One region of the Rhizobium sp. YTUHZ044 genome, then DNA from elsewhere that is predicted to be linked to it. Evidence: predicted binding sites of a transcription regulator. Region 1 holds the regulator's gene; each other region holds the start of a gene.
What was found. Region 1 encodes HrcA, which represses chaperone genes, less so after heat shock. Its sites were predicted from a motif close to GTTAGCACTCNCNNNNNGNGAGTGCTAAC; they were not measured.
Positions count from the first base shown of each region.

Region 2: a site for HrcA is predicted at 6,381-6,409, ahead of groES (co-chaperone GroES). Genes of this name have one in related genera too.
Region 3: a site for HrcA is predicted at 3,615-3,643, ahead of NL154_RS24815 (co-chaperone GroES). Genes of this name have one in related genera too.

Region 1 is NZ_CP101426.1:1,877-11,846, forward strand. Features, by position in the region: gene NL154_RS00010 (saccharopine dehydrogenase family protein) at 1-903, shown strand, start outside; gene hemW (radical SAM family heme chaperone HemW) at 965-2,167, opposite strand; gene rdgB (RdgB/HAM1 family non-canonical purine NTP pyrophosphatase) at 2,177-2,821, opposite strand; gene NL154_RS00025 (VOC family protein) at 2,822-3,247, opposite strand; gene rph (ribonuclease PH) at 3,244-3,963, opposite strand; gene hrcA (heat-inducible transcriptional repressor HrcA) at 4,090-5,178, shown strand; gene grpE (nucleotide exchange factor GrpE) at 5,290-5,925, shown strand; gene NL154_RS00045 (nucleoside hydrolase) at 5,965-6,909, opposite strand; gene NL154_RS00050 (Hsp20 family protein) at 7,191-7,616, shown strand; gene NL154_RS00055 (DUF1150 family protein) at 7,664-7,921, shown strand; gene trmB (tRNA (guanine(46)-N(7))-methyltransferase TrmB) at 8,061-8,762, opposite strand; gene metK (methionine adenosyltransferase) at 8,759-9,970, opposite strand, start outside.
Region 2 is NZ_CP101426.1:995,285-1,005,254, reverse strand. Features, by position in the region: gene NL154_RS04895 (hypothetical protein) at 52-273, shown strand; gene NL154_RS04890 (amylo-alpha-1,6-glucosidase) at 312-2,522, opposite strand; gene NL154_RS04885 (glycosyltransferase family 4 protein) at 2,541-3,635, opposite strand; gene NL154_RS04880 (hypothetical protein) at 3,722-4,144, opposite strand; gene groL (chaperonin GroEL) at 4,239-5,867, opposite strand; gene groES (co-chaperone GroES) at 5,917-6,231, opposite strand; gene NL154_RS04865 (usg protein) at 6,513-6,785, shown strand; gene NL154_RS04860 (pentapeptide repeat-containing protein) at 6,849-7,550, opposite strand; gene NL154_RS04855 (GNAT family N-acetyltransferase) at 7,724-8,275, opposite strand; gene trhA (PAQR family membrane homeostasis protein TrhA) at 8,352-9,020, opposite strand; gene NL154_RS04845 (universal stress protein) at 9,182-9,601, opposite strand; gene NL154_RS04840 (twin-arginine translocation signal domain-containing protein) at 9,789-9,881, shown strand; gene NL154_RS04835 (VOC family protein) at 9,878-9,970, shown strand, end outside.
Region 3 is NZ_CP101427.1:409,333-419,302, reverse strand. Features, by position in the region: gene NL154_RS24840 (PAS-domain containing protein) at 1-1,663, opposite strand, end outside; gene NL154_RS24835 (HD domain-containing protein) at 1,862-2,281, opposite strand; gene NL154_RS24830 (DUF2934 domain-containing protein) at 2,287-2,610, opposite strand; gene NL154_RS24825 (hypothetical protein) at 2,680-3,036, opposite strand; gene NL154_RS24820 (hypothetical protein) at 3,144-3,434, opposite strand; gene NL154_RS24815 (co-chaperone GroES) at 3,786-4,100, shown strand; gene groL (chaperonin GroEL) at 4,251-5,879, shown strand; gene NL154_RS24805 (hypothetical protein) at 5,937-6,188, shown strand; gene ydiJ (D-2-hydroxyglutarate dehydrogenase YdiJ) at 6,433-9,480, shown strand; gene NL154_RS24795 (HPP family protein) at 9,564-9,970, opposite strand, start outside.

The DNA of each region.
Region 1 (9,970 bases):
TCGAATGTCGAGGCGGTGCTGTCCTGCCTGCCCTATCATCTGAACATTGAGCTGGCCCGTGCCGCCCATTTTGCCGGCGTCCATTACTTCGATCTGACCGAAGATGTCCCGACCACCAATTTCATCATCGAGCTGTCGAAGACCGCCCGCGGACTGATGGCGCCGCAATGCGGCCTGGCGCCCGGTTTCGTCGGCGTCGTCGGGGCAAGCCTCGCCGATGGCTTCGATCGCTGCCGATCGATCCGCATGCGCGTCGGCGCCCTGCCGCAGCATCCGACGGGTCTCCTCGGCTATGCCTTCAACTGGTCGCCGGAAGGCGTCGTCAACGAATATCTGAACGACTGTGAGGTCATCGAAGGCGGCGTGCGCAAGCTCGTCTCGCCGATGGAGTGGCACGAGACCATCTATGTCGGCGGCGTCAAGCTCGAAGCCTTCACGACATCGGGCGGCCTCGGCACCATGTGCGACACCATGCTCGATAAGGTCGACAATCTCGACTACAAGACCATGCGTTATCCCGGGCACATGGAGCTGATGAACTTCTTCTTCCATGAGCTCTTGATGCGCGACAAGCGCAGGCTCGCCGGCGAAATCCTGACCAATGCCAAGCCGCCTGTTGAAGACGATGTCGTCTATGTCCATGTCGCCGCGGAAGGCACGGAGAACGGCAACCTGCGCCGCAAGGAATTCGTGCGCGCCTATTACCCGATCGAAATTGCCGGCGCCCGCCGCACGGCGATTGCCTGGACGACGTCGGCCTCCGTCGTCGCCGTCATAGAAATGGTCCGCGACGGCCTGCTGCCGGCGACCGGCTTCCTGCACCAGGAACACATTCCGCTCGAGATGTTCCTGAAGACGCCGACCGGCAGCCTGTTCAAGGCGGGCGCGACCAGCCACGGCTGAGACTTGTTTTCCGGCGCGGACGGCGATGTCGCTGCCGCGCCCGGATCAACCTCGTTGGATGTCAGCAGGCGAGATCAGCGACGACGGAATCGAGGATCAGCATGCCCGATGGAGTGCAGCGCAGGCGCGAATTGCCGATCCGCTCGACGAATTTATGTTCGAGCAGGAATTCCTCTCGTTTCGGGTCGAGCTCACGGCCCGAAAGCTGCTGCCAGCGGGCGAGATCGACGCCTTCCCGGAGCCGCAGTCCCATCAGCAGCAACTCGTCCGACTGTTCCTCGAAACCGAGCCGTTCCTGGTCGAGAATGCCGTGGCCGTCGCGCTCGACCATCTCGAGCCAGGCTTCCGGCTTGCGCTCGGTCGCCGTCGCAAGCTTCTCATGCCCACGCGTCAGCCGGCCGTGTGCGCCCGGACCGATGCCGGCATAGTCGCCGTAACGCCAGTAGGTCAGGTTATGGCGGCTTTCGGCGCCCGGCCGGGCATGATTGGAGACCTCGTAGGCGGGCATGCCTTCACGCGCCGTGATCTCCTGCGTCGCCTCGTAGAGCAGGGCCGATTGCTCGCCGTCCGGCACGATCAGCTTGCCCGATTTGTGCAGGCCAAAGAAGGGTGTGCCTTCCTCGATGGTCAGCTGATAGAGCGACAGATGGTCGACTGCATAGGAGATCGCTTCCTTCAGTTCCTTCTCCCATTCCTCGACCGTCTGCTCCGGCCGGGCATAGATGAGGTCGAAGGACATGCGCGGGAAGATCTCGCGCGCCAGCTGGATCGCCTTCAGCGCGTCGGCGACGTCATGCAGCCGGCCGAGGAATTTCAGATCCCGGTCGTTCAACGCCTGCACGCCGAGCGAGACGCGGTTGACGCCGGCAGCCCGGTAGCCGCGAAACCGCTCGGCCTCGACGCTCGACGGATTGGCCTCCATGGTGATTTCGATGCCGGCGGGCACATGCCAGTGCCGTGCGATGCCGTCAAGAATGGCATTGACCGTCTCCGGCTTCATCAGCGACGGTGTGCCGCCGCCGAGAAAGATGCTCGTCACCGTCTTCGGACCGCTCATTGCCCGGACCGCCGCCATCTCCTTCAAAAAGGCTGATGCAAAGCGCTCCTGGTCCACCGGCTGATGGCGTACATGGCTGTTGAAGTCGCAATAGGGACACTTCGCCGCGCAGAAGGGCCAATGCACATAGACGCCGAAGCCGGGCTCGCCGGTATCGGGCAGCAGCGCGGCGTCGCGCGAGAGGCTTGGCGTATCGAAATTGCCCACGAACAGACCTTATGCCTCCAGGCAGGTTTCGACGAAAAGTTTGAAGGCACGGGCCCGGTGCGACAGCGCCTGTGGCTTGCCGACGTTCCAGCCGTGTTTCTCCTCGCCGCTCATTTCGCCGAAGGTAACGTCGTAACCCTCGGGCTGGAAAACCGGATCATAGCCGAAGCCCTGGGTGCCCCGCGGCGGCCAGACGACGTTGCCTTCGACCTCGCCGCGGAAAAGCTCCGTGTGCCCGTCCGGCCAAGCCAGGCAAAGTACGCTGACGAAACGCGCCCCGCGCTGTTCCGGCGTCGTGGCGCCCGCATCCTGCAGCGCCTTTTCCACCTTGGCCATCGCCATGTCGAAGTCGCGCGTGCCGTCTGCCGTCTCCGCCCAGTTGGCGGTGTAGACGCCGGGATCGCCGCCGAGCGCGTCGACCACCAGGCCGGAATCATCCGAAAGCGCCGGCATGCCCGCGGCATTGGCTGAAGCGACCGCCTTGATCGTCGCATTCTCCTCGAAGCTCGTGCCGGTCTCGTCAGGTTCGACGAAATTCAGTTCGGCCGCAGACTTGGCGGTGAAGCCGAGCGGTCCGATCAGTTCCTGGATCTCGCGGATCTTGCCGGCATTGTGGCTGGCGACGACGATGGTTTTGGTTTCGAGCTTGCGCATTCAGATATCCTGTTCGATGCCCCAGATTTTTGCCTCCGCGCATTCCAGGCTGTTGCCGGCAGGGTCGCGGAAATAGATCGAGCGGCCGCCGTTTGGCCAGTGCACCTCGGATTCGATCGCGACGTCAGCCGCCATCAGCTGTTCGGCCATCGCATCGATATTGCGACCGGACACCCGGAAACAGGCATGGCCTTGCCCGGTCATGCCGTGCGGCGGCACCTGCAGTGCGTCGGGTGCCGGTGGCTTTATCGTTTCCTCGGGGTTGAAGATCAGGAGAACGCCAGGCCCACAGCGGAAGAAGACATGCCGATTGCCGGCGCGGGTGATCTTTTCAAGCCCGAGAACGTCTTCGTAGAACGTCTCGGCCTGATCGAGATCGCGCGCATAGAGCGCCGTTTCCAACATGCCTTCCAGCATGGGGTTCATCCCGCAATCGCCTCTTTCTGCAGGGCGACGAGTTCGCCGATGCCGTTCTTGGCAAGCCGCATCAGCGAACTGAATTCCTCTTCGCTGAACGGCGTGCCTTCGGCCGTGCCCTGGATTTCGACGATGCCGCCGGCGCCGGTCATGACGAAATTTGCGTCGGTCTCGGCCGAGGAATCCTCGAGATAATCGAGGTCGATGACCGGTTGGCTGGCGAAAACGCCGCAGGAGATGGCGGCGACGTGGTCCTTCAGGACCCGGTCGACCTTGATCATGTTGCGGCTTTCCATCCATTTCAGGCAGTCGTAGAGCGCGATCCAGCCGCCGGTGATCGAGGCCGTCCGTGTGCCGCCGTCGGCCTGGATGACGTCGCAATCGAGCGTGATCTGCTTTTCGCCGAGCGCCTGCAGATCGACGACGGCGCGCAGCGACCGGCCGATCAGCCGTTGGATTTCCTGCGTGCGGCCGCCCTGCTTGCCGGCGGCGGCCTCGCGCTTCATGCGCTCGCCGGTTGCCCGCGGCAGCATGCCGTATTCGGCCGTGACCCAGCCCTTGCCGGTGTTGCGCAGCCATGGCGGCGTCTTTTCCTCGAGGCTCGCGGTGCAAAGCACGTGCGTATCGCCGAATTTCACCAGGCACGAGCCTTCCGCATGCTTGGAAAAATTGCGCTCGAACGAGACCTTGCGCATCTGGTCGGTTTTTCTGCCTGAAGGCCGCATTCTCATCTCCTGGAGTTGTTGACCGCTTCTACGATTGGCGGCGCCCATTTGCAAATTCCCTTTTGCCACGGGTGCGAGTTTGACTATATTTTCGGGAGCATCATCAGCGTGGGTTTGAAAAGGTTCATGGGCATCAGGTCGACGTCGGTTTCGGATGCCGTTGCTGCACTGGACGAACGCTCCAGGGAAATTTTCCGCCGCATCGTCGAAGGGTATCTTGAAAGCGGCGAGCCGCTCGGCTCGCGCAATCTGTCGCGCCTGCTGCCGATGTCGCTGTCGCCGGCCTCGGTGCGCAACGTCATGAGCGATCTCGAAGAGCTCGGTCTCATCTATTCCCCGCATGTCAGCGCCGGCCGGCTGCCGACCCAGATCGGGCTGCGCTTCTTCGTCGATGCCTTCATGCAGATCGGCGATCTCTCCGCCGAGGAGCGTGCCAGCATCGATCGCCAGGTGCGGGCCGAAAGCGGCGGCAATCCGGTAGAATCGATGATGAACGAGGCGAGTCGCATGCTTTCCGGCATCTCGCGCGGGGCCGGCCTCGTCATCACCTCGAAAAGCGATCCGGTGTTGAAACATGTCGAGTTCATCCGGCTTGAGCCGACAAAGGCGCTCGCCGTACTCGTCGGCGATCACGATCAGGTGGAAAACCGCATCATCGAACTGCCGGCAGGCATCACCTCGTCGCAATTGACGGAGGCGGCGAATTTCCTCAACGCCCACATGTCCGGCCAGACGCTGCCGGAGCTGCGCAAACAATTAAGCCGTCTGAAGGATGATGTCCGTCACGAACTCGATGCGCTCTCGCGCGATCTTGTCGAGCGCGGCATCGCCGTCTGGGCCGGCAGCCCGGACGAGGGAAAGCCCGCCCAGCTGATCATCCGTGGCCGCGCCAATCTGCTCGAAGGCCTCGCCGGCGCCGAAGATCTCGACCGGCTGCGCATGCTGTTCGATGATCTCGAAAAGAAGGATAGCCTGATCGAGCTTCTTAACCTGGCCGAAAGTGGTTCGGGCGTTCGGATCTTCATCGGTTCGGAAAACAAGCTCTTCTCGCTGTCCGGCTCGTCGCTCATCGTCGCGCCCTATCGCGACGAGGACGACCGGATTGTCGGCGCCGTCGGTGTCATCGGCCCGACGCGGCTCAATTATTCCCGTATCGTGCCGATGGTGGATTATACCGCCCAGCTCGTCTCCCGCCTGTCGCGCAATCCGCTTTGATGTCATCACTGGCGAAGCCGCGGAATTTTCGCTTCTTCGTCACGCAGACTTGATTTTTTCCGGTCAAACCTCGATATCGGGCGCATCTGAAAATACCAACCGGAGACCGTCATGACCGATGAAACGACGAAAAACGGACCTGACGCAACTGCGGCCAACGCCGCAGCCGACGCTGCCGTCAACGTCGAAACAGCCACTGCCGGGCAGGAGGAGGCAAACCAGCCGGATCCGATCGACCTCCTGAAGGCCGAGAATGCCGAGCTGCGTGACCGCTATCTGCGCCTTGCCGCCGAGATGGATAATCTGCGCCGCCGCACCGAGCGCGAGGTCAAGGATGCAAAATCCTATTCCGTCGCCGGTTTCGCCCGGGACATGCTCGCCGTCTCGGACAATTTGCGCCGGGCACTGGACGCCATCTCTCCGGAGACCAAGGCCACGGCCGATGCCGGCCTCACCACGCTGATCGAAGGTGTGGAGATGACCGAGCGCGCGATGCTCGCGGCGCTGGAGCGCCACGGCGTTCGCAAGCTGGAGCCGGTTGGCCAGAAATTCGATCCGAATTTCCATCAGGCGATGTTCGAAGTGCCGAACTCCGAAGTGCCGAACAATACCGTCGTCCAGGTCGTGCAGGCCGGCTTCACCATCGGCGAACGCGTCCTGCGCCCGGCCATGGTCGGCGTCGCCAAGGGTGGCCCGAAGCCGGTCGAGGCCGAGATCAATTCCGTCTTCGACGAGAAGGACGCCTGAGCTCGGTTTCCCTCTCCGGCTCGGAGAAGGAGATAAAAATCAGATGCGGGCGAAGCGTTCGATCAGCAGATCGAAGAAGCCGTCCGCATCGACATGGCGCATGACCTTGGCATTGCGCTTGCGGTCGGTCACATGCCACCAGTCGACGACGGTCATCCCGACGGTGAGTTCGGACTGGACCTCGATTTCGACATTGCAGTCCCGGCCCTGGAAAAGCTCTGGTTTCAGCAGATAGGCGACAACCGTCGGGTCGTGCAGCGGCCCGCCGTCGGAACCGTATTTCTCGATATCGAAGCGTTCGAAGAATTCCAGCATTTCGACCATGGCCTTTGCCGGCGCCGTGCCGATCTCGGCCATGCGCTTGACCCGGTCCTTGCGGGTCAGCAGCTGGTGCGTCACGTCGAGCGGCATCATCACGATCGGGACGCCGGAGCGGAAAACGATGTCGGCGGCTTCGGGGTCGACATAAATGTTGAATTCGGCGGCCGGTGTAATGTTGCCGCCCTCGAAAAAGCCACCGCCCATCATCACCAGCTCGCGAACGCGGGCAACGATGTCGGGCGCCCTCTGGAAGGCCATGCCGATATTGGTGAGCGGCCCGAGCGTGCAGAGCGTCACTGTGCCCTCCGGCTCGCGGCGCAGCGTCTCGATGATGAAATCGACGGAGTGGCCGGGCTGCAGCGCCATCGTCGGTTCGGGCAGATCAGGGCCGTCGAGCCCGGTCTTGCCATGCACATGCTCTGCCGTCACCAGCTTGCGGGCGATCGGCCTATCGGCTCCGGCGAAAATCTTTACATCCGTGCGGCTGCAGAGCTCGCAGACGATGCGCGCGTTGCGGCTGGTGAATGACAGCGGCACGTTGCCAGCGACCGTCGTGATCCCCAGCACCTCGAGCTCATCGCGGCTGCCGAAAGCCAGCATGATGGCGGCCGCGTCATCCTGGCCGGGATCCGTGTCGATGATGATCTTTCTCGCGCTTGCCATTCCACTCGTCCCGTTTCCGCCATGCCGGTTGTCCCGGCAGACACCATCTCTTCATTTCCCGTCACAAATCGGCACATTACGCGCGGGCATGTTTTGATGCGAGGCAGCAGGTCCTTTGTCAAGCAAGGAGGCGGCCGCGGCCATTCGAAAATTGACAGATGTTTAAATTGGGGAGGGTCGTGCGCGCCTTGCAGCGCCGTAATCATGCCCCCATATTAGCGGCATCCGGATGCTGCGCTTGAGGTCCGGGATGGTCGCTTGCATCAAGGACTTGAAAAGAGATGAGCCGCATTACGCCTTTCGCCAGCCCTTTGCTTCTGGGCTTCGACGCCATGGAAAAGACGCTGGAGCGCATTTCCAAGGCGAGCGACGGATACCCGCCTTACAATATCGAACGCATCGCCGCCGACAGCGGCGCCCCCGAACGTCTGCGCATCACCCTTGCGGTTGCCGGTTTCAGCGAGGAGGAGCTTGATGTCTCCACCGAGGAGAACCAGCTTGTGATCCGCGGCCGCCAGCTGGAGCAGGGCGAGCGGGACTATCTCTATCGCGGCATCGCCGCCCGCCAGTTTCAGCGCACCTTCGTGCTGGCCGACGGCATGCAGGTGCTTGGCGCCGGCCTCAAGAACGGTCTGCTCTCCGTCGATCTAATTCGTCCCGAACCCGCCCGCATGGTCAAGAAAATTAACATTTCGGTTTCACAGTAGCACAACGGTTTGTCGAACCGTTGGTCCCTTCTCCCGGAGGAACAGGAATGTTGATGAAAGAAGCCACGTCTCGCTTGACCAAATCCGAGCTTGCCCACATCGGCAACGGCGAGGTCGCCTATATCAGAAAGATGCGCACTGAAGAGGTCGCCAAGTGCTTCCCAGAGGCGCCGGATATCGATCCGAACGTCGATCTCTGGGCACTCTTCGGCGCCGACGGCACGCCCATCCTTCTGACGGACAACCGCTCCAGCACCTTCTTCAAGGCGGCCGAAGACGAATTGAAGACGGTCAGTCTGCACTGACCGTCAAACGCCATCAGTGCCTCTGAAAAACCAAATGCCATCATGCATTTGAAAGCCATACTGCTTCGGAACTAATCGTCGTTGGTGCCGCACGGCACTACATGGCCTTCAATTGCTTCCAGCGCAGTGTTCGCTGAAGTCAGATCTTCCTGAATGTCAGATAGGCCGAGGAACGGCCCTCGCGGCGCGCTTTCGTCTCGTAGCGCGTGCTCGGCCAGCCCTCATAGGGGGTCAGCCAATCCGCCGCGTTTTCCGCCATCCAGTCGAAGCCGCCATGGTCGCGGCATTTGATCAGCGTCCAGTTCACATAGGTGTCGATGTCGGAGGCGAAGCAGAAAAGGCCGCCGGGCTTCAGCACGCGATGAAAGCGGTCGAGATTGGTCTTCGAGACGAAGCGGCGCTTCCAGTGCTTCCGCTTCGGCCATGGGTCGGGATAGAGCAGATCAATCTTGTCGAGCGTGCCATCCGGCAGCCAGTCGAGCAGTTGCGTTGCATCGTCATTATAGACGCGGATATTGGAGGCACCGGTTTCGCCGATGCGCGACAAAAGCTTCTGCATCGAATTGACGAAGGGTTCGACGCCGATGAAACCGGTCGAAGGTCTTTCGAGCGCCCGATGAATCAGATGTTCGCCGCCGCCGAAACCGATTTCCAGCCGCAATGTCGTGACCGGGATCGGGAAGAGGGATGTCAGCGGCTCCGGGGGAGCCGCCGAGAGATCGATGAGGAATGCCGGGAGCAGGCTGTTCAGCGTTTCCGCCTGCTGTTCGCGCAGGGCCTTTCCCTTGCGGCGACCGAAAAAGGCTTCGGTCGCCCGTCCCCGGCGCTCCATATCCGTCATGCAGCAGCCTTGGTCTTGACGGCTTCCTTGAGCGCCTTGACGAGGTCGGTGCGCTCCCAGGAGAACGAGCCGTCACGGCCGGCCTTGCGGCCGAAATGGCCGTAGGCCGAGGTCTTGGCGTAGATTGGCTTGTTGAGGTCGAGGTGACGGCGGATGCCCGATGGCGAGAGGTCCATATTCTGACGGATCGCCGCTTCGACCTGGTCTTCCGACACACCCTTGCCGGTGCCGTGCAGGTCGACATAGATCGACAGCGGCTGCGCGACGCCGATGGCGTAGGAGAGTTGGATCGTGCAGCGGTCGGCAAGGCCGGCGGCGACGACGTTCTTGGCGAGGTAGCGGGCGGCATAGGCAGCCGAACGGTCGACCTTGGTCGTGTCCTTGCCGGAGAATGCGCCGCCGCCATGCGGAGCCGCACCGCCATAGGTGTCAACGATGATCTTGCGGCCGGTGAGGCCTGCATCGCCGTCCGGTCCGCCGATGACGAACTTGCCGGTCGGGTTGATGTACCACTTGCAATCCTCGGCGATCTTCAGTTCGCCGAGTGCTTCGCGGATATAGGGTTCGACGACCGCGCGAACCTTCTTGGAATCCCAGCTCTCGTCGAGATGCTGGGTCGAAAGCACGATCGAGGTCACTTCCGACGGCTTGCCGTCGACGTAACGCACGGTCACCTGGCTCTTGGCGTCGGGGCCGAGCTTGGCGACTTCGCCGTCACCCTTCTTGCGGGCGGCTGCAAGCAGCCGCAGAATCCTGTGGGAATAATAGATCGGGGCCGGCATCAGGTCCGGCGTTTCCTTGCAGGCGTAACCGAACATGATGCCCTGGTCGCCGGCGCCCTCGTCGCCCTGCTGGTCGGCGGCGCTGTCGACGCCCTGGGCGATGTCGGCCGACTGAGAGTGCAGCAGCACGTCGATCTTTGCCTTCTTCCAGTGGAAGCCGTCCTGCTCGTAGCCGATATCCTTGATGGCGCGGCGGGCGGCGGCCTTGAACTTCGAGGGATTGATGACGTCCTTGCCGTCCTTGTCCTTCTTCATCAGGCTCGGTGGCAGGCGGACCTCGCCGGCAATAACGACGCGATTGGTTGTTGCCAGCGTTTCGCAGGCAATGCGCACGCCCCACGGATTGACGCCGGTCTTGGCCGCTTCGCGGTAGACCAGGTCGACGATCTCGTCGGAGATGCGGTCACACACTTTGTCCGGATGACC
Region 2 (9,970 bases), 990 kb from region 1:
TTTTCGAAGACGCCACCATATGTTTTGGAGCTTGAGCGAGGAGCAATGGTTATGACAATGACTTCACACGACGTCGTCGCCGTCCTTGGACCTGCAGACAAAACGCTTGTGGCCGAGATTATCGCGACAGGTGCAACCCAAACCGATCTTGTCGAGGCGTTTGCATGGGCCAACAATGACGAGGCCCTGGTGGGTGAAGGGCGGCATCTACCGACCGGCAGGGTTGCTGCGCTTGTTGACCTGCTGAGGTCGGACGAAGAGGAACCGGATTAGAAAAGGCGGTCGACCCGTCTTCCCTGCACGGTCCTTCATCAGGCCGTGGTGAGCACGCTGACATTGCCCTGTCGATTGATGACATCGACCACGACCTGGTGTCTCGACCGGCGGATGGCCACGTCAGCCGAGCAATTGCCGATCAGCAGGCGCTGTAAGATCACCTCATCGAGGAAAGAAGGAAGCCGCGGCACGCTGAAGCTGATCTGCAAACTATTCGGATCGAAGTCGAGACCGAGGCAGGATTGCAGCAGCGACAAAGGGGCTGCTGCTGCCCATGCTTGCGGCGAGCAGGCAACCGGATAAGAGGTCGGTCCGCGTGCGCGCTGACGCGGCAGGCCGCAGAGCAGTTCGGGAAGCCGCCGCAGGTCGATATAGGTCGCAGCGGCAAACAGTCCCTCGAAGATTCGCGCGGCTTCGGCGCGATAGCCATAGCGGGCAAGACCACTGGCGATCATGGCATTGTCATGTGGCCAGATCGAGCCATTGTGGTAGCTCATAGGATTGTAACGTGCTTCGGTCGAGGGAATCGTCCGGATGCCCCAGCCACAGAAGGACGACGCATTCATAAGGGTGCGGGTCACCTGTGCGACCCGTTCGGGATAAGCAATACCGGTGAACAGAGCGTGGCCGGCATTGGAGGATCGGACCCGGCAAGGCCGTTTATCCCCGTCGAGAGCCAACACATAGGTGCCGAGTTCCTCATCGAAGAAGCTCATGTCGAAGGCGCGGCGCAGTCCCTCCGCGCGCGCGAGAAAGCTCGCCGCGCGTTCCGGCTTGCCCCTCCACCGGAAGATTTCGGCAGCACTTTGCCAAGCGCCGTAGACATAGGCCTGGACTTCGGCGATCGCGATCGGGCCTCGGGCCAATGTGCCATCGGCATGGAAGACCGAGTCGTTGCTATCCTTCCACGCCTGATTGATCAGTCCTTCTTCCGTCAGCCGCCCGTATTCGACGAAGCCGTCTCCATCGCGATCCCCATGTTCGTCGATCCAGGTCAGTGCCGCTTCGACATGCGGCAGGATACGGTCGATGGTCGCAAGATCACCGGTTCGTTTGAGATAGTCGCCGGCCAGCATCACGAAGAGCGGCGTCGAGTCGATGCTGCCGTAGTAACGCCGGAATGGAACCTCGCCGAGTTCGGCCATTTCGCCGCAACGCACTTCGTGCAGGATCTTGCCCGGCTCGGCGTCTGAAGCAGGATCGACGTCCGTCGCCTGATTGGCTGCAAGATGACCGAGAACCCCGCGGGCGATCTCCGGATCGAGCCAAAGCGTCTGAAGCGCCGTGATCAGGGCGTCGCGGCCGAAAACAGTGCTGAACCAGGGAATACCAGCATAGGGATAGGGGCCTTCCGGCTTGTCGGTGATCAGCATGTAAAGATCGGAGGCGCTGCGTCGCGCGACTTCGTTGAAGATCTCGTTGGAGGTTGTGACCGACGCCGCGCGCGAGGAGGAGGCACGCAACGCGCGGCGGGCATCCCGCAAGGCAAGGAAGAAGGAAAGACGGCTCAGTCGATCGGCGGAGGTATGGTCGCAGGCGATCTGGATGAAGAGCGATTTGGTCTCGTGCGGTTCCAGATGGAGGTCATAAGTGACGAGATCGCTACGAACCTCGGCCGGTTCCGGCATGAAGGAAAGGCGCGTCGACCGCTTGCGACCGTCCAGGCCGATATAGGAAAGCAGGATCCAATCCTGTTCTACGACCGCGGGAAGATGGCGCCCTCGCCTTGCCCTTGCGGTGCCGCGGACTTCAAAAAGATCGGCGAAATCGGCCCCGAAAGAGATCTGAATGCGAACTTGTTGCCGCCGCTCGTCATAATTCCTCACAGCCAGCCGTTCATAACAACTGGCATTCCAGAGAAAGCGCGATCTGCGCAGATGAATCACGTCATGGCCCAGAACCAGCCTTCCTTTCTCATCGAACTGATCAGGATTGGTGAGATCGCAGGTCAGCGTCGCATTGTCGTCCCGCAGCGTCGACGACAGCAGCATCGGCCGCTGTTCGTTGATCGTCAGGTAAAGATGCGAGAGATGACGAGTGTCCCGGTGAAAAAGGCCTTCCGGGCTGCCGGGACCGGAAAGAGCATCGCCATTATGGTCGAAGACGGCGAAAGTATCGCCGTGCTTCAATGTACGCGGCCGGCGCTCCTGCAGCGATGCGGCGGCCGGAATGAAGAACTGAGCGACGGGCGCTACCACGCCTGACGATGCTGTGGCGGGGTTGCTGTCCGCAGATACGTTCGACATGGTCTCCTCCTCCTTGCCTCAGGCGACAGCCTGCAGGTCGAGCGCTTGACCATTCGACCGGCGGAGGGGCGCGGCTTTGATGCGAACGCCCGGCAGGTTGCGATAGATGTCGAGATAGTCGCACGCCATTCGCTGTGCGGTGAAGCGCTTTTCAAACGCTGCCCGCACCTTGCGCCGATCGAGGCGCAGCGCCCATTCGACATTTTCGGCCGCCTCGGTGACGCTGTCGACCAGGATGCCGGAGATGCCATTGTCAATGACCTCGGGAACCGAGCCACAGCCGAAAGCGATGACCGGGGTGCCGCAGGCCATGGCCTCGATCATCACCAGCCCGAAGGGCTCCGGCCAGTCGATCGGGAAGAGCAGAGCGCCTGCATTTCCGAGGAAGTCAGCTTTCTCACGTTCGTCGATCTCGCCGATAAATTCTACATGCGGATGGCTCTTAACGATCGGCTCGATGACGGTTTCCCAATAGACCTTGTCGGCATTATCGATCTTGGCGGCGATCTTCAGAGGCATGCCGACTTTTGCCGCGATCTGAATGGCTCGGTCGGGGCGCTTTTCCGGAGAGATCCGACCAAGGAAGGCCAGGTAGTTACCCCTAGGGTTCTCCGTGAATGGAAGAAGATCGGCCGGGAGACCATGATAGACCGTCCCGCGCCAGTCGACTGGTGGCATCGGGTGACGCTGATCATTGGAGATCGACACCAATGGAATATCGGGGAAAGCGGCGTAGAACGGCTTGAGATCCGGCAAGTCGAGCCGCCCGTGCAGCGTGGTCACGGTTCGATCGGCGAAATCGCGGATCAGCGGGAAATGCAGCAGGTCGATGTGGAAATGCAGTACGTCGAACTCATGCGCCCGCCTCCGGATCTCCTCGAGCATCACGACCTGATGCGGTAGATGGTCCCTGACCGCAGGGTTGAGCCGCAAGGCGACGTCCGCACATGACACGAGTGTCGCCCGTGTGACGGAATCGCCGCTGGCAAAGAGCGTGACCTCATGTCCCTTTGCCACGAGTTCTTCAGTAAGGTAGGAAACGATCCGCTCCGTCCCGCCGTAGAGCTTTGGGGGAACGCTCTCGGCGAGCGGTGCAATCTGAGCGATCTTCATCGGCAAAACTCCTCAGTTGAGCAAAGAGCCGTCGGCAAAAATCATGCCTGCGTCTTCGAGAGGCACACGGCAGGCCAGACGGAGAGTCAGGTTTCGAACAGCGGTCGGCGCCGTCCTCCTTTCCAATAGCTGCACAAGCAAAGGCCGGGAAATCGGGGGGTGGGTGGTTTTCGACGACGGGTCCTGTGGGAACTCAGGGAAGCGGACGTATCCTGCCTCGCGGATGGGCGATCGCCATTATCCAAAGCCTTCAGCGCTTCAAGGATCTCGTCATAGGATACAGCTCTTTCGGCCCCAGGGTAAAGGCGGAGGGCTGGTACGGATTCGACTGCGAAGATATCGGATGCCCATGAAGCGAGAATTGCCCGCTTCTCGTCGTTGTCGATCTCGGCGGCGGCAAGCACGTCACGCGGGTGACCGAAATGCTTCGCCGGATGAAGCAGATGCGCCGCACTGATAGCTGCCACGGCATTCTGCTGTATGGAATTGCTGATGTTTTCCTTTCTCATAGCTTGGCTCCATTGATGTCGACCGATGGAACTTGTTTCATTCGGTAGTGCGTAGCACGGCCCGCCCCGAGGGCAGAGCGGGCCGAGCGATCGCTTAGAAGTCCATGCCGGCGCCGGCGGGCATGGCCGGAGCAGCTTCCTTCTTCGGCTTTTCGGCGATCATCGCTTCCGTCGTCACCAGCAGGCCGGCAACCGAAGCTGCATCCTGAAGTGCGGTGCGAACGACCTTGGCCGGATCGATGACGCCCTGCGCGTAGAGATCGCCATATTCACCGGTCTGGGCGTTCCAGCCATAGGAAAATTCGCTCTTTTCACGCAGCTTACCGACGATGATGGAGCCTTCGGCGCCGGCGTTTTCGGCGATCTGGCGAACCGGGGCTTCGATCGCCCGGCGCACGATTTCAACGCCGACCCGCTGGTCGTCATTGGCAGTCTTCAAATTGTCGAGCGCCTTGACCGCGCGCAGCAGCGCCACACCGCCACCGGGCAGGATGCCTTCCTCGACTGCCGCGCGTGTTGCATGCAGCGCGTCGTCGACGCGATCCTTCTTCTCCTTCACTTCGACTTCCGTCGAGCCGCCGACGCGGATGACGGCAACACCGCCGGCGAGCTTGGCAAGACGTTCCTGCAGCTTCTCGCGATCATAGTCGGAGGTGGTTTCTTCGATCTGAGCGCGGATCTGAGCGGTGCGACCGTCGAGTTCCGCTTTCGAACCAGCACCGTCGATGATGGTGGTATTTTCCTTTTCGATGGCCACCTTCTTTGCCCGGCCGAGCATATTGAGCGTCACATTCTCAAGCTTGATGCCGAGATCTTCGGAGATGACGGTGCCGCCGGTCAGGATGGCGATGTCTTCAAGCATGGCCTTGCGGCGGTCGCCGAAGCCAGGCGCCTTGACGGCAGCGATCTTCAGGCCGCCGCGCAGCTTGTTGACGACCAAGGTCGCAAGGGCTTCTCCTTCGACGTCTTCAGCAATGATGAGGAGCGGCTTGCCGGACTGAACCACGGCTTCGAGAACCGGCAGCATCGACTGCAGGTTCGAGAGCTTCTTCTCATGAATGAGGATATAGGGATCCTCCAGTTCGACCCGCATCTTGTCCTGATTGGTGACGAAATAGGGGCTCAGATAACCGCGGTCGAATTGCATGCCTTCGACCACCTCGAGTTCGGTTTCGGCAGTCTTGGCCTCTTCAACGGTGATGACGCCTTCGTTGCCAACCTTCTCCATTGCTTCGGCAAGGTAGCGGCCGATCTCGGAATCACCATTGGCGGAGATCGTGCCGACCTGGGCAATTTCGGAATTGTTGGAGATCTTGCGGGCGTTAGTTTTCAGTTCCGCGACGACAGCGTCGACGGCGAGATCGATGCCGCGTTTCAGGTCCATCGGGTTCATGCCGGAGGCGACCGCCTTGGCGCCCTCCTTGACAATCGCCTGGGCGAGCACCGTCGCAGTCGTGGTGCCGTCGCCGGCGAGGTCGTTGGTCTTCGATGCGACTTCGCGCAGCATCTGCGCGCCCATGTTTTCGAACTTGTCTTCGAGCTCGATTTCCTTGGCAACCGAAACGCCGTCCTTGGTGATGCGCGGCGCGCCGAAGGACTTGTCGATCACGACGTTACGGCCTTTCGGGCCCAGCGTCACCTTCACGGCATTGGCCAGCACATCGACCCCACGCAGCATGCGTTCACGGGCATCGCTATGAAATTTCACTTCTTTCGCAGCCATTCTTTCACTCCTTCAATAGGCAGCTTTTTGACTCATGCGCGGACATGCCTCAGGCGGCGATCTTTTCGGCCGCCTGGGCTTCAATAATGCCCATGACATCGCTTTCCTTCATGATCAGCAGGTCCTCGCCGTTGATCTTGATCTCAGTGCCGGACCACTTGCCGAACAGAACGCGATCGCCGACCTTGACGTCGAGCGCCTGGATCTGGCCGGCATCGTTGCGTGCACCGGGCCCGACGGCGATGACCTCGCCTTCCTGCGGCTTTTCCTTGGCAGTGTCGGGAATGATGATGCCGCCCTTGGTCTTTTCCTCGGAATCGACGCGGCGGACGAGAATGCGATCATGAAGCGGTCGGAACGACATGTTTTCCTCCAATGGACAAACAATAGTGATGTTATTCCCCTGGCCGGACCGGATGACCAGTCCGGGCGGGTGCAAAACCTCGATCGAGCGTTCTGCGCGCAATGATCTGGTTTTGCGGTTTTTCCATTTCAAGAGGGCGCCATAAAAAAATTAGCACTCGTGCGAAGTGGCTGCTAACATCCTGTAAAGGAACAATAAACACGGTGGACGCGTTTCAGAAATCCGTTGATGGCTGCAAAATTTTGCGCCACCTTTCGAGCGTCACGAAACGGAGATGAAGTATGCGATTTTCCTCAGATCTGGAACGTCAGCTGAACGGCTATGGGCTGACCACTGCACATATCCTCTATCGCATTCCTGATTTTGAATCCGTGCTGCAGACCTATGTCTGGCAGGATTACGATCTTGCCCCGGACTTTCCGGAGATGCATAAGTTTCTCGAGTTCTGGCAGTCCTCCCTCGACGGGCCGTTGCATTCTGTTCGCTACACCCACCAGCGGCTGATCGGGCCGAACGAGTGGCGCCGCGTCATGGGCGAGTTCAAACTCCACTAAGTCGAACCGAACCATCCCAGAGAGACGTGCGTGTTGCCATAGGCGTATAGTGTCGCCTGGTAATCACTCGTGCTCAGCCGGACAAGGCCATGTCGGCGGCGCCGAGAGGCCGGCGGGCAGTTTGGTCGAGGCGTCACCGCAGGCGAGGTCGATCTGTGCCTGTTCGAGCCCGGCGGCAGCCGAGAGGTCGAGGCCTTCGATGCGAGTCAAGAACATGAAGGCGCGCTCGAAGATTAACGGGCCTTCGAAGGTGGCGTGGGAAAGGTCAGCGCGGGAGAGATTGGCGAAAGAGAATTTCACCCCCGTCAGCACCGCCTTGTCGAAATCGGCGCGGCCGAGTTCGGCCTTTTCGAAGCTCGCGCCGGAGAGCCGGGCGCCGGCAAAATTGGCGCGCTGCAGCTCGGCGCCGGCAAAGGAAGCGCCTTCGGCGGCAATATTGGCGAAGCTGGCGCGATAGGCCTCGACCTTGGCGAAGTTGGCCCCTTCGGCATGTGACCCCTCAAGCGAGGCCCGCACCAAGCTCGCCTTTTCCAGATTGGCGGATTTGAAATTCGAACCGCTGAGATCGGTCAGCGAGAAATCGGTGCTGAAGAGATTGGCGCCTTGGAGGTCACTGCCCTGCAACATCAGGTTTTTCTTCGTGCATTCCTGCCAGTCGAGCTTCGGCGAGGCCGTGCTGCCACAATCGGCAGCACGCGAGGAAATCGGAGCAGCGGCGAGAAGAAGGAAGGCAAGGAGGCCGAGCGGCGATCTATGCATTACCATTGAACTGTTGAACTCCATGACGCTTATCACGCCGCCTCTCGCGAAGCAGGCGGCCTCTCTTTTCTACACAGCTCAGAATACAATAAAAAGATAGTGACCGCTCCGGCAATGATTTGCCGGTCACTCCGTCCGGCGAGCGCTCATCCTCCGTCGGCCTTGCCCGAGCAAGTAGGTCAATCGGCCTCGCCGGGCAGGCGAAGCTCCATGCAGGTGAGGTCCAGCCAACGGCCGAACTTGGTGCCGACCTCGGAAAATCTGCCGACAATACGGAAGCCGAGCTTTTCGTGCAGCCGGATCGAGGCGGTGTTGTCGGCCTCGATGCCGGCGATCATCACATGGATATTGGCGGCCGCCGCACGCGCAATCAATTCGCGCATCAGGGCCTCGCCGATGCCGGCGCTGCGATGATCTTTCTCGACATAGACGGAATGTTCGACCGTGTGGCGATAGCCCTCGAAGGAGCGCCAGTCGCCATAGGAGGCATAGCCCGCGACCTTACCCGACTTGTCGGCGACGATGACCGGAAAGCCGCGGCCGTTGCGCGCGCTCAGCCATTCCCGTCGGTTTTCGAGATCGACGAGCGTCTCGTTCCAGATCGCCGTCGTGTGCTCGACGGCATGATTGTAGATATCCCGGATGGCGGGAAGATCGGCTTCGGTGGCGTCGCGGAGGAGGACGGCGTCTGTCATGATGACCCGGTTCGGATTGACTGCGCGGGTTGGCATACGCCGCAGTTCGAAAGATGTAAACGGCTGATACGGCAGAGAAAGGCTTGCGGAACGGTCTCGGGCAGGCCGCAGCTCAGAAGCCCGGCATTGGCAGGCTGAAACAAGCGAAGACGGCGGAATAATGCACGGCCGCTGCAATGACGACGAAACCGTGCCAGATGGCGTTCTGGAAACGCAGTTTCTCCCAGACATGGAAGATGACGCCGAGTGAATAGATGACGCCGCCGATAATGATCAGCAGCATCGAAGCGGAGGGAATGCGCGCGGCGACGGGCCCCGCCACCAGCACGCCGCTCCAGCCCATGGCGAGGTAAAGCAGGATGGCGAGACGGTCGTAGCGCCCGGGAAAGGCGCATTTCAGGACGATGCCGACGGCAGCGAACAGCCATATCACCACCAGCATGAAGAAGAGCAGCGGATCGTCGGCGCCGCGCTCGAGGAAAGGCGTATAGGTGGCGGCGATCAGGATGAAGATCGCAGAATGATCGAAGCGGCGCAGGAACCATTTGGTGCGCGAGACCGGCCAGACATTGTAGGAAAAGGAGATGGCAAGCGTCAGCACCAGTCCGACGCCATAGATCCAGGCGGCGGCGAGCGCGCCGTGGGAGCTCCAAACCGTGGCGTAAAAGATCAGAGCGGTGGCGCCGATCAGCGCCAACACGAGACCGACGCCATGGACGATGCCGTCGGCGATCAACTCGTATCTGTCGTAAGCCCAGCGAATGCCGTTGAACTCGGCCATGCACGCCAACCCGTTTCGTACCCGATTGCGATGGTCGCACCGAACTGGCGGGGGCGCAACTGCGGCGCATCGCGCGGGCAGTAAATCTTCGTGACAGACCGCGCGAGGTCTGCCCCGCCTCGACGACTGGGAAGAGCACTCGAAAATGGAGCGGCGAAGATTCAGATCTTCTGCCGCTCGACCAGCACTGAACACTTGGCGTGCCGTACGACGCGGTCGGCCGTGGCGCCGATAAAATAGTTGGAAAAATCCGGAATATGCGAGGCGAGGATGATGAGGTCGGCGCCGTAGCTTTCGGCGGCCGCGATGATGGCCTTGGCCGGCGGGCCGTTGCGGATGTCGATCGTCGCCGCGATCCCGGTTGCGGCGACCAGCGCTTCCAGCTTCTCGCGGCCGTCCTTCATGGCGTCCTCGAGCATATTGGCTGGCAGTTCGATCGCAACATAGGTCGGCACATCCTCGACGACGTTGAGCGCGACAATCTGGCCGCCCGCGTCGAGCAGCGAGGCGGCCTTGCGGAGAATGTTCTCTCCCCTGTCGAGGCTGCCGAGCGCGATCGCCACTATGATTTTCCTGTACATGGCTTCCCTCCATGACTGAGATGCATAAGCTTGCTCAGATGAAGATACGGGCGCATTGACTCCGATCAAGCCGGTGCAGGTCATCGTCAACATCTGCTCAACGCTTCATCCTCAAAAACAAGCCTTCTGTGAAAAATCCGGATAGACCATATAGAGATCAAGTACGGCAACCGAGGAGACCAGGCGCATGAACCGGCGAGACTTCCTCGGATTTGCCACGGGCGGCATGGTTGCCGCCACCGCCGGTACGCTTCAAATGCAGAGGCAGGAGACCCATTGATGACAGAAACATCCTATGCGCTGACGCGGCCTGCTCACATCGACCAGTCGCATCTCGTCGTTACCGACCTCGGCCTGGTTTCCGGCTTC
Region 3 (9,970 bases), on a different replicon from region 1:
ATTCGTTGATCTGCTTTTCCTGTTCGAGCATCCGTTCGAGCTCTTCTGTCTGCCGCGCCAGTTCGACCGTGCGGGAGCGCACCATCTCTTCAAGCGTGTCACGGTGCTGCAGCAATGCCTTTTCGGCGCGCTTGGCCTCGGTGACGTCGACGACAGCCATCAGCGATGCCGCCTGGCCCTTGTAGTTCAAGCAGGTGGAATAGACGGTGACCTCGATGGCCGCGCCATCTCCCTTGAGATGGCGGCAAGAGCGGGACGAAGCAGGATCCTCGACATCGAAAACGACGGCCTGCGGCGGATTGGATTCCTGCGCCTCGATGTCGGATAGTCGCATCGTCAGGAATTGCTCCAGACGATAGCCGTAGTGATCGATGGCGGCTTGGTTTACGTGGAGAAATCTCAACGTTTCATGATCGTAAACCCACATCGGCATCGGGTTGCCTTCGAACAGCAGCCTGAACGATGCCTCCTGCATCTTGAGATCGGTAATGTCGACACGTATGCCGACGCTGCCGCCTTCGGAGATCTGGCGTTCTTCGATCCGTATCCAGCGGTTTCCGGGTAGGCGCTGCTCGTGTTTGCTGGTGGGCTTTGCATGATGGGCCAGCCTTTCCGCCAGCCATTCCTCTTCGCGTCCGACCGCTTCCGGATATTGGCCGCGCTCGAGGCCAGCACGCAGGCGGTCTTCGAAGCGCATGCCTTTTACGAGCATATTGCCGCTTTCGGCGTAAAGCTGCTCATATCTCTGGTTCCAGAGGACGAAGCGGTCTTCCTCGTCGAATAGGACGAGACCTTCCGGGACGACTTCGAAAGCCGCCAGAAGACGTGAATGCGCTGCCCGCGCCTCCTGCTCGGCGCGTTCTGCCTGGACATGCGCCTTCGCAAGGGCCTTTTCAGCCTGCCAGGCCTGCGTGATATCCTCGTGGGTCGATACCCATCCGCCGTCCGACGTGCGCTGATGATAGCCGCGGATGATCTGGCCCGACTTGAGTTCCTTGATCCAATCCCGAGGCGTATCGCCCCTATTGGTCGCTTCGGCCCAGGCGAGATATTCCGAGGTCGAGGTGGCGGGAACGGCGCCGACCCCCTGTCTCAGGTTGAGGATGTCCTTGAGTGACTGTCCCGGATGGATGACGGAGGGATCAAGTCCGTAGACTTCGGCATAACGGTTGTTTGAAAGCAGCAGCCGGCCGGCCTCGTCGAACAGGCAGACGCCTTGTCCCATGCTGGCAAGTGCCGTATCGAGTTGCTCGTTGCGCCGCTGCAGGCGCGCGTGGACTGCGCCGAGCTCGATATGTCGCTTAATGCGGGCGACGAGCTCCGCGGCGGAGACAAGGTTGGAAACGCAATCCACCGCACCGGCGGCAAGCCCTCCGATCCGGCTCTCCTCGTCCTCCGGCGAGACCAGAATGATGACTGGAATATCACACGTTATAGGCTTTGATTTGAAACGCCGGCAGTCTTCGAGCCCACCTCCCTCCGGCGACAGGGCGTCCAGCAGAATGAGCGCCGGCAGCGGTCGTTTGGCGGCGCATTCGTGAAACTCAGCTCGGTCGAGGTGAACGCGCAGCACGATACCATGTCGCTCGAGGGCGTCGCCGACACCCTGCAGGCCTGCCAACGTGCCATCCATTGCCAAGATTGTGTGCAGTTCGCCGGACACGACCGTTCCCTCGTTCATCCACATGGACGCGACTATAGGTCGTACCGGTTAACACGACCCTCACCTCAGGTCGGCCTCAGGGTGCTCCGCTTTCTATGGTTGAAGAATGGTTGCGAGCGAGGCGGAAAATATCCGGTGATGCAAGAGGACGCACGGCAGACATTCTTCGGGACTTTCGCCGGCACCGCCCGAACAGACCTAGCGTTCGTTCCGGATGTCGTGCAGGAGATCCAGACCGCGCTGGTATTTTTCGGTTTTCTTGCCGGCTTGTTCGGCCTGTCGGAGATTGTCTTCAAGGTCCGCCTGTTTGACTGGCAGGGCCAGCGAATTCGATGCGGCGCGTCTGACGAATTCGTCGTCAGGCTCCTCGGGCCGCCGCGTCAAGGCATCCACCGCAGAGATGATCGCCGGCGGGAAGCCTTCCTCCCTTAACCTGTCGAGCGTCCAGCCACTGCCTTTTTCGGCGACGTCGTGAAGATAGGCAACCGTTCGCGCCTCGTCTCCCGACACGAGAAGCGCGACCCGCTGGCAATGCTCAAAGAATGGCCGCCCGGTCTTGTCCACCTGCCCTTCATGCGCCTCTAAGGCGATTTGCATGGCATGGTCGAGATGCTGCATGGCGGTTACGGTCCTTCGGTCCTTCTGATTTTTCGCCGGGAAGGGTTCTCCCCGGTTGTTATCTCGATATCGGGCGTCGTGGAGCCGGCAACACCAAGGTCGGCTCGCGGCGGATCGAGATCACCGCTTTCCCCGGCTCCTTGCAGCAAGGCCGCATCATCTCTGTCGTCTTGATCAAGCAGGTCTTGCAGCGTCTCATGCTCGTCTTCGCCAGCCAGTTCGTCGCAAGCTTGCATCCAGTGACGCAGGTCCGAACCTTCAGGGCGGCCTTCGGCTTCCCAGATTTCATAGGCGCGCCGGCGTATCTGCTCGTGTTTATCTATGGCCATGATCTTCTCCAGTTTCGACCTGACCTCGCTACTCAATTTGGCGCGCGGCGACGAGCCGGGCGGCCATCTTCAAGGCGTGTTGATGGTCGGAAGAAAATCCTCCACCTGTTTGCGCTGATCCTTTGAAAGCGTCTCCACTCGCTCTTTCCAAAAGCGTTCGGCCGCCGGGGGATCCTCATTCCATTGACGAACAGTGGTGATGTTGTCGTCGATCTTGGACCGGCGCCGCCCGCCGAGACTGAGATACTCCCTCGCCAGTTTCAGGCTTGGGGTCTCGGTGCCGCTCTCGCGATCCAACGTCGAACGCACATTGCAGCGGGCGGCTTCCAATGCCGCCTGGCGATCGGCCTCAGCTTGCTGCGTGTCGAAGGAGCGCGCATCGTCGGTTCCACTCTCGGGTGAGATGTTGGTTGGGGAAGTGGTCATGGATCACCTTTCGATGCTGTGATCCAATAACCTCCGCCAGCCGCGAGAGTTCCGCATGCTGGCGATTGATTCGAGCGGGCGGCCAAGCCAAGCCGTCCTGCCGGCAATCAGTGAACGGCCATGCTTACCATGCGATAGGGGTGCACGGCCTCGAACTGCGAGATCATCGCCGTTGCCTGGAGCAACACGCGCTCGGCATTCTCGGGATCGTCCCTGGCGAGTTCGTCGGCATTGACGCGGATCGCTTCGGCCATGTTGTTGGAGAGCACGGCAAATTGCGTATTGCCTTCGACAAGAGCCTCACGCGCCGTATCCTCCAGCGTGCGAGCGATATCGACGAAGATCTCCTCGCGTTCCTCGATACTGAGGTCTTTGATTATATTGGTCTTCTCTTCCATGTCACTCACTCCTAAGACGTGCGACGGTGATCGAGCTCATCGAGCCTCGATCGCCAGAGAGCTAGGAACGCCGACATCCGGATTCAAGCCTTGTGCAGTTTGAACTCGCCTTCGAGACGAGGGGACGACTATCTTCATTATGTCGAACGCAGGAAGGGGGCTTCTGTTCCCGGGAGAGTTGCTAGCAGTCGACAGCAGAGAGTGCTAATTTTTCTCCTGCTCCTCTTGAAATCGAAAAACGCTCGAACCAGATCATTCGCGCAATGCGCGCGACTTGCACCCGTCCGGATCTCATCAATCCGGTCCGGCCAGCACCGACACCGTCGTCATTGTTTGTCTATGGAGGAAGACATGTCGTTCCGACCGCTTCATGACCGCATTCTCGTCCGCCGCGTCGATTCCGAGGAAAAGACCAAGGGCGGCATCATCATTCCCGACACCGCCAGGGAAAAGCCGCAGGAAGGCGAGGTCATCGCCGTCGGTCCCGGCGCACGCGACGATGCCGGCCAAATCCAGGCACTCGACGTCAAGGTCGGCGATCGCATCCTGTTCGGCAAGTGGTCCGGCACGGAGATCAAGATCGATGGCGAAGACCTGCTGATCATGAAGGAAAGCGACGTGATGGGTATCATCGAAGCTCAGAGCGAGCGGAAAGAGGCCGCCTGAGTCCATCAAGTCGGAAGTCAACGCTAAAGCGCGTTGCGATCTCTGAGGGTCGTCCCTCGCGCTTTGGATCTTAATTTCTTCGCATGTCGTTCTCGCAAAACCGCTGTACACTTGGCGACATGCGCTAGCTGCCGATGAAGGAGTGAGGACATGGCTGCTAAAGAAGTCAAATTCAGCGTCGAAGCCCGCGAAAAAATGCTGCGCGGTGTCGACATCCTGGCCAACGCCGTAAAGGTGACACTGGGTCCGAAAGGCCGTAACGTCGTGATCGACAAGTCGTTCGGCGCGCCGCGCATCACCAAGGACGGCGTTTCGGTTGCCAAGGAAATCGAGCTCGAAGACAAGTTCGAAAACATGGGTGCCCAGATGGTCCGCGAAGTCGCTTCGAAGACCAGCGACATCGCCGGCGACGGCACCACGACTGCGACGGTGCTCGCCCAGGCGATCGTCAAGGAGGGCGCCAAGGCCGTGACATCAGGCATGAACCCGATGGACCTGAAACGCGGCATCGATCTCGCCGTCAGCGCTATCGTCGAAGAACTGAAGGCCAACGCCCGCAAGATATCCAACAATGCCGAAATTGCCCAGGTCGGCACCATCTCCGCCAATGGCGATGCGGAAATCGGCCGCTTCCTGGCGGAGGCCGTGCAAAAGGTCGGCAATGACGGCGTCATCACCGTTGAAGAAGCCAAGACCGCCGAAACCGAACTCGAGGTCGTCGAAGGCATGCAGTTCGACCGCGGCTATTTGAGCCCCTATTTCGTCACCAATGCCGACAAGATGCGGGTCGAATTCGAGGATCCCTATATTCTCATTCATGAGAAGAAGCTGTCGAACCTGCAGGCGATGCTGCCGATCCTCGAAGCTGTCGTTCAGTCCGGCAAGCCGCTCCTCATCATCGCTGAAGACGTCGAAGGAGAAGCCCTTGCGACCTTGGTCGTCAACAAGCTGCGCGGCGGCCTGAAGATCGCTGCCGTCAAGGCGCCTGGCTTCGGCGATCGCCGCAAGGCCATGCTTGAGGACATCGCCATCCTGACCGCCGGCACCGTCATCTCCGAAGATCTCGGCATCAAGCTTGAGAATGTGACGCTCAATATGCTCGGCCGGGCAAAGAAGATCACGGTCGAGAAGGAAAACACGACCATCATCGACGGCGTCGGTTCGAAGGAGGAGATTTCAGGCCGCATCGCCCAGATCAAGGCCCAGATTGAAGAAACCACCTCCGACTACGATCGCGAGAAGCTGCAGGAACGTCTTGCCAAGCTCGCCGGCGGTGTTGCCGTCATCCGCGTCGGCGGCTCGACGGAAGTCGAGGTGAAGGAGAAGAAGGATCGCGTCGACGACGCGCTGCATGCAACACGCGCGGCGGTCGAGGAAGGCATCCTGCCCGGTGGCGGTGTGGCGCTGCTGCGCGCTGTCAAGGCACTCGACAATTTGAAGACTGCCAATGACGATCAGCGGGTCGGCGTCGAAATCGTGCGCCGTGCGCTCGAGGCCCCGGCTCGCCAGATCGCCGAAAACGCCGGCGCCGAAGGTTCGGTAGTTGTCGGCAAGCTGCGCGAGAAGAGCGAATTTTCCTATGGCTGGAACGCTCAGACCGGCGAATTCGGCGATCTCTACGCGCAGGGCGTCATCGATCCGGCCAAGGTCGTCCGCACCGCGCTACAGGACGCATCTTCCATCGCCGGCCTGCTGGTGACGACGGAAGCGATGATCGCCGAGAAGCCGAAGAAGGATGCTCCTCCGGCGATGCCCCCCGGCGCCGGTATGGACTTTTAAGACAAGGCCGCAGGCTCGCCTGGACACGCCTGGCGGGCCTTTTCCGAGGGAATGAAGATGGTTCAAACGATCCTAAACCGATCGCAGGTGCCGCTGGACTCCCGCGATCTCGAAACCTGCCAGCGCGTCTTCGACAAGCTCAGCGCCGATTACGCAGTGGCAAGAGACAGCGACGAAGCCGAACGAATGGCGAGCATCATCATCGAGCTCTACCGACAGGGCGTGCGCGATCCCAATCATCTGCAGGCGATGGTCGAGGCGGCTCGCGGTCTCTTCGAGACAAACGGACGCCCACCGGCTGCTCACTGACTGCACGGAACCGTCACGGCGAAGGCTGATATAATGCAGCCTCCGCCGCGCACACGGACAGGGACAGGGACTGGGACTGGGACTGGGACTGGGACTGGGACTGGGACTGGGACTGGCGTTGCGCGTTTTATCAGCCGCTGCAAGGAGCCGTGGCACTTGATCCTCACATCGCCCTCGGAAATCGATTCCGATTCTGGGGCTGATGCGCTAGTGACAGAGTTCGAGTGCATTCTGAAGGTTCGCAATGATTCCACGCCTCCAGCCGAAGGTTACCCTCGCCCTCCCCGCCATAGGGTTTTTCCAGCGGCTCGTCGAAGCGGGATTCGAGGGCGACATCGAGACCGGCCCGGCCAGCCGAACCGTATTTTCGACCGACAATTCCATTTACCAGCTTGAGCCGACGGGCATCCTTTTTCCGCGAGGCGTAGAAGACCTGCAGCACCTAGCGTCCGTGCTGGCAGAACCCACGTTCCGCGGAATAAGTATTGCACCGCGCGGCGGCGGCACCGGCACGAACGGGCAATCCCTGACATCTGGCGTGGTGGTGGATTGTTCGCGGCACATGAGGTCCATTCTCGAAATCGATCCCGTCCGCAGGGTCGCGCGCGTGCAGGCGGGCGTCGTCAAGGATCAGTTGAACCAGGCGCTGAAACCTTACGGTCTCTTTTTCGCGCCCGAACTCTCCACCTCCAACCGCGCCACGATCGGCGGCATGATCTCCACCGACGCCTGTGGCCAGGGTTCCTGCCTCTACGGCAAGACCAGCAACCATATTCTCGGATTGCGCATCGTGCTGGTGGACGGCTCCGATTTTTGGTCGCGCCCGCTCGATGCGGAAGCGCTCGATGAGATCGTCGCAGGTAAGGACCGCGTCGGCGAGATCCACAGAACGGTGGAGCGGATCACACGCGAAAAGCGGGACCGGATCACTGAGGTTTTCCCGAAACTCAATCGCTACATGACCGGCTACGACCTCGCCCATGTCAGGCGCGACGACGGATGCTTCGACCTCAACGCCGTTCTCTGCGGATCGGAGGGAACGCTGGCTTTGATCGCCGAAGCCGAACTCAACCTTCTGCCGATCCCCGCTCATGCGGCGCTGATCAATATCCGCTATGGCGATTTCAATACCGCCCTGGAAGACGCCCGCGATCTCGCGGCGCTGAAGGTCGCCTCGGTGGAGACCATCGATGAGAAAGTACTTGGTCTTGCGAGACGCGACATCGTCTGGACCGGCATCGCCCGCTTTTTTCCGGATGAACCGGACGCGGTGACCGATGGCATCAATATCGTCGAAGTCCTCGCCGACGACGAGGAGGAGCTCGAACGCAAGCTCTCGGAAGTGACCGCAGCTCTCGACGCCGGCATAAGCACCCGCCATGCCGGTTACACGATTGCCCGAGGCCATGCTGAGGTCGAGGCGATCTGGTCGATGCGCAAGCGCGCCGTTGGCCTGCTCGGAAATGTGGAGGGGCCGGTCAGGCCTGTCGCCTTCGTCGAGGATACGGCCGTGCCGCCGGAAAATCTGGCGGCCTATATTCGCGAATTCCGCGCCCTTCTCGATGGCGCTGGCCTTTCCTACGGCATGTTCGGCCATGTCGATGCCGGCGTGCTGCACGTGCGGCCAGCCCTTGACCTCACCCGCGACGCTCATGTCCGGCTGGTTCGGGAGATCAGCGACGCCGCGGTGACGCTCACCCGCAAATATGGCGGCGTGCTCTGGGGAGAGCACGGCAAAGGGGTGCGTTCGGAATATGTGCCTGAATTCTTCGGCGATCTTTATCCCTGCCTGCAGGAAATCAAGCGGGCTTTCGATCCGGATAACCGGCTCAATCCGGGCAAGATTGCCACGCCTTCGTCAGAGGCGCTGACAAAGATCGACGATGTCCCGCTGCGGGGAGATACCGACCGTATCATCGGCAACCAGATCCGCTCCGCCTTCGACAATGCCGCCTATTGCAACGGCAATGGCGCCTGTTTCGATTTCGACGAAACGAGCCCGATGTGCCCCTCCTACAAGGCGACGCGCGACCGCCGCTTTTCGCCCAAGGGCCGTGCCGCGCTGATGCGGGAATGGCTGATGCTGCTTGCCGAAAATGGCATCGATCCCCGCGATGAGGCAACGCGCCTGCGGCGAAGCGCTCCGCTCGCGAGCCTCGCGCGACGCGCCTTCAACTCGCTGAGCCCGGCAAATCGGGACGATTTTTCCCATGAGGTGCGCGCGGCGATGGAGACCTGTCTCGCCTGCAAGGCCTGCGCCGGGCAATGCCCGGTGAAGGTCAGCGTGCCGGCCTTCCGCTCGAAATTCCTGGAACTCTACTACGGACGTTATCTCCGTCCGCTGAAGGACCCGCTGGTCGCGGCGATCGAGACGACCCTGCCGCTCGTCCAGCGCATCCGCCCCGCCTACAACATGGTCGTCGGCACGCGGGTCGGCAGAAGGTTGATGCGTGTGGTGGGGCTGACCTCGCTGCCGCGTCTGCCGCAAATCTCACTGGCAAAGGAAGCCGCCCGCCTCGGCGTGCCGCTTGCGACCGCTCAGACGATCGAAGCGCTGTCGCCGGGTGAAAGGCAGCGGAGCGTGGTCTTCGTCGCCGACAGCTTTACCGCCTATTTCGATCCTGACGTTGCACTCGCCGCAATCGTTCTCGCCAGGAAATCAGGCTTCTCACCCCTTCTCGCGGCCTCCCATGTCAATGGCAAAGCCCTGCATGTGCATGGCTATCTCGGACGCTTCGCCGATGCAGCCCAACGGACAGCAGGCTATCTTCAGCAGCTCGATGATGCCGGAATGACGCTTGTCGGCCTCGATCCGTCGATGACGCTCGCCTTCCGCAGCGAGTATAAAGGAATGCTGAAGGCGGCAGTCCTTCTTCCCCAGGAATGGCTCGCCGCCAATCTCGACCGGCTCGCCGCTTCCCCTTCGGTCGTCAAGGGCAACAGCTTCCGCTTGATGCCTCATTGCACCGAACGCACCAATGCGCCGGCCTCCGTCGCACAATGGCAAAAGATCTTCGAAAGCCTTGGCATTGACCTTCAGGTTGCGCAAACCGGCTGTTGCGGCATGGCCGGCACCTTCGGGCACGAGGCCCGCAACCGCCCGATCTCCGAACGCCTCTACGCGATGAGCTGGAAACCGGAAGTCGATGCGGCCGGCGATACCGATATCCTTATGGCGACAGGATATTCCTGCCGGTCGCAGGTGAAGGAAATTGACGCGAAGCGCATTCCACATCCGTTTCAGGTCATCGCCGGGATCATTTCGGAAACGTCCGAAGTCCCGCAGTTGTAGACGGCAACTTCGCGGAAATGACGACGCAGCATGCAGCCTGTGACAGCGAGATCTCCGGCGGCAATCCGAGCCGCTCGACAAGCTCACGCCACGGCCGCGATCGTGTCGCCGTCATTCGGCAGCAGCCGCGCCACGGCGCTCAAAAGGTCGGTCTGCGATATCAGGCCGAGGATCCGGTGGTCGTCGTCGACAATGATGACGGCATGGGTGCGCCCGTCCGTCAGAACCGGCAGGAGCGACAGAGCCGCATCTGAAGCTCTCGCCGTCGCCGGTTTGGAGATCGCATGGGCAATCGTATCGCCGTCCGCAAACAATTCACGCAAGCCGACAGTGCCGATCAGACGGCCTTCCGGATCCTTCACCGGCAAGGTACGGATATTATGCTTCAAAAGAAGATGCCGCGCGGCGTCCGGCCCAGACGCCTCACCGATGGCGATCACGTCACGCGACATGATATCGGCGCAGCTGATCTTGTCGTTTGATCGGATGG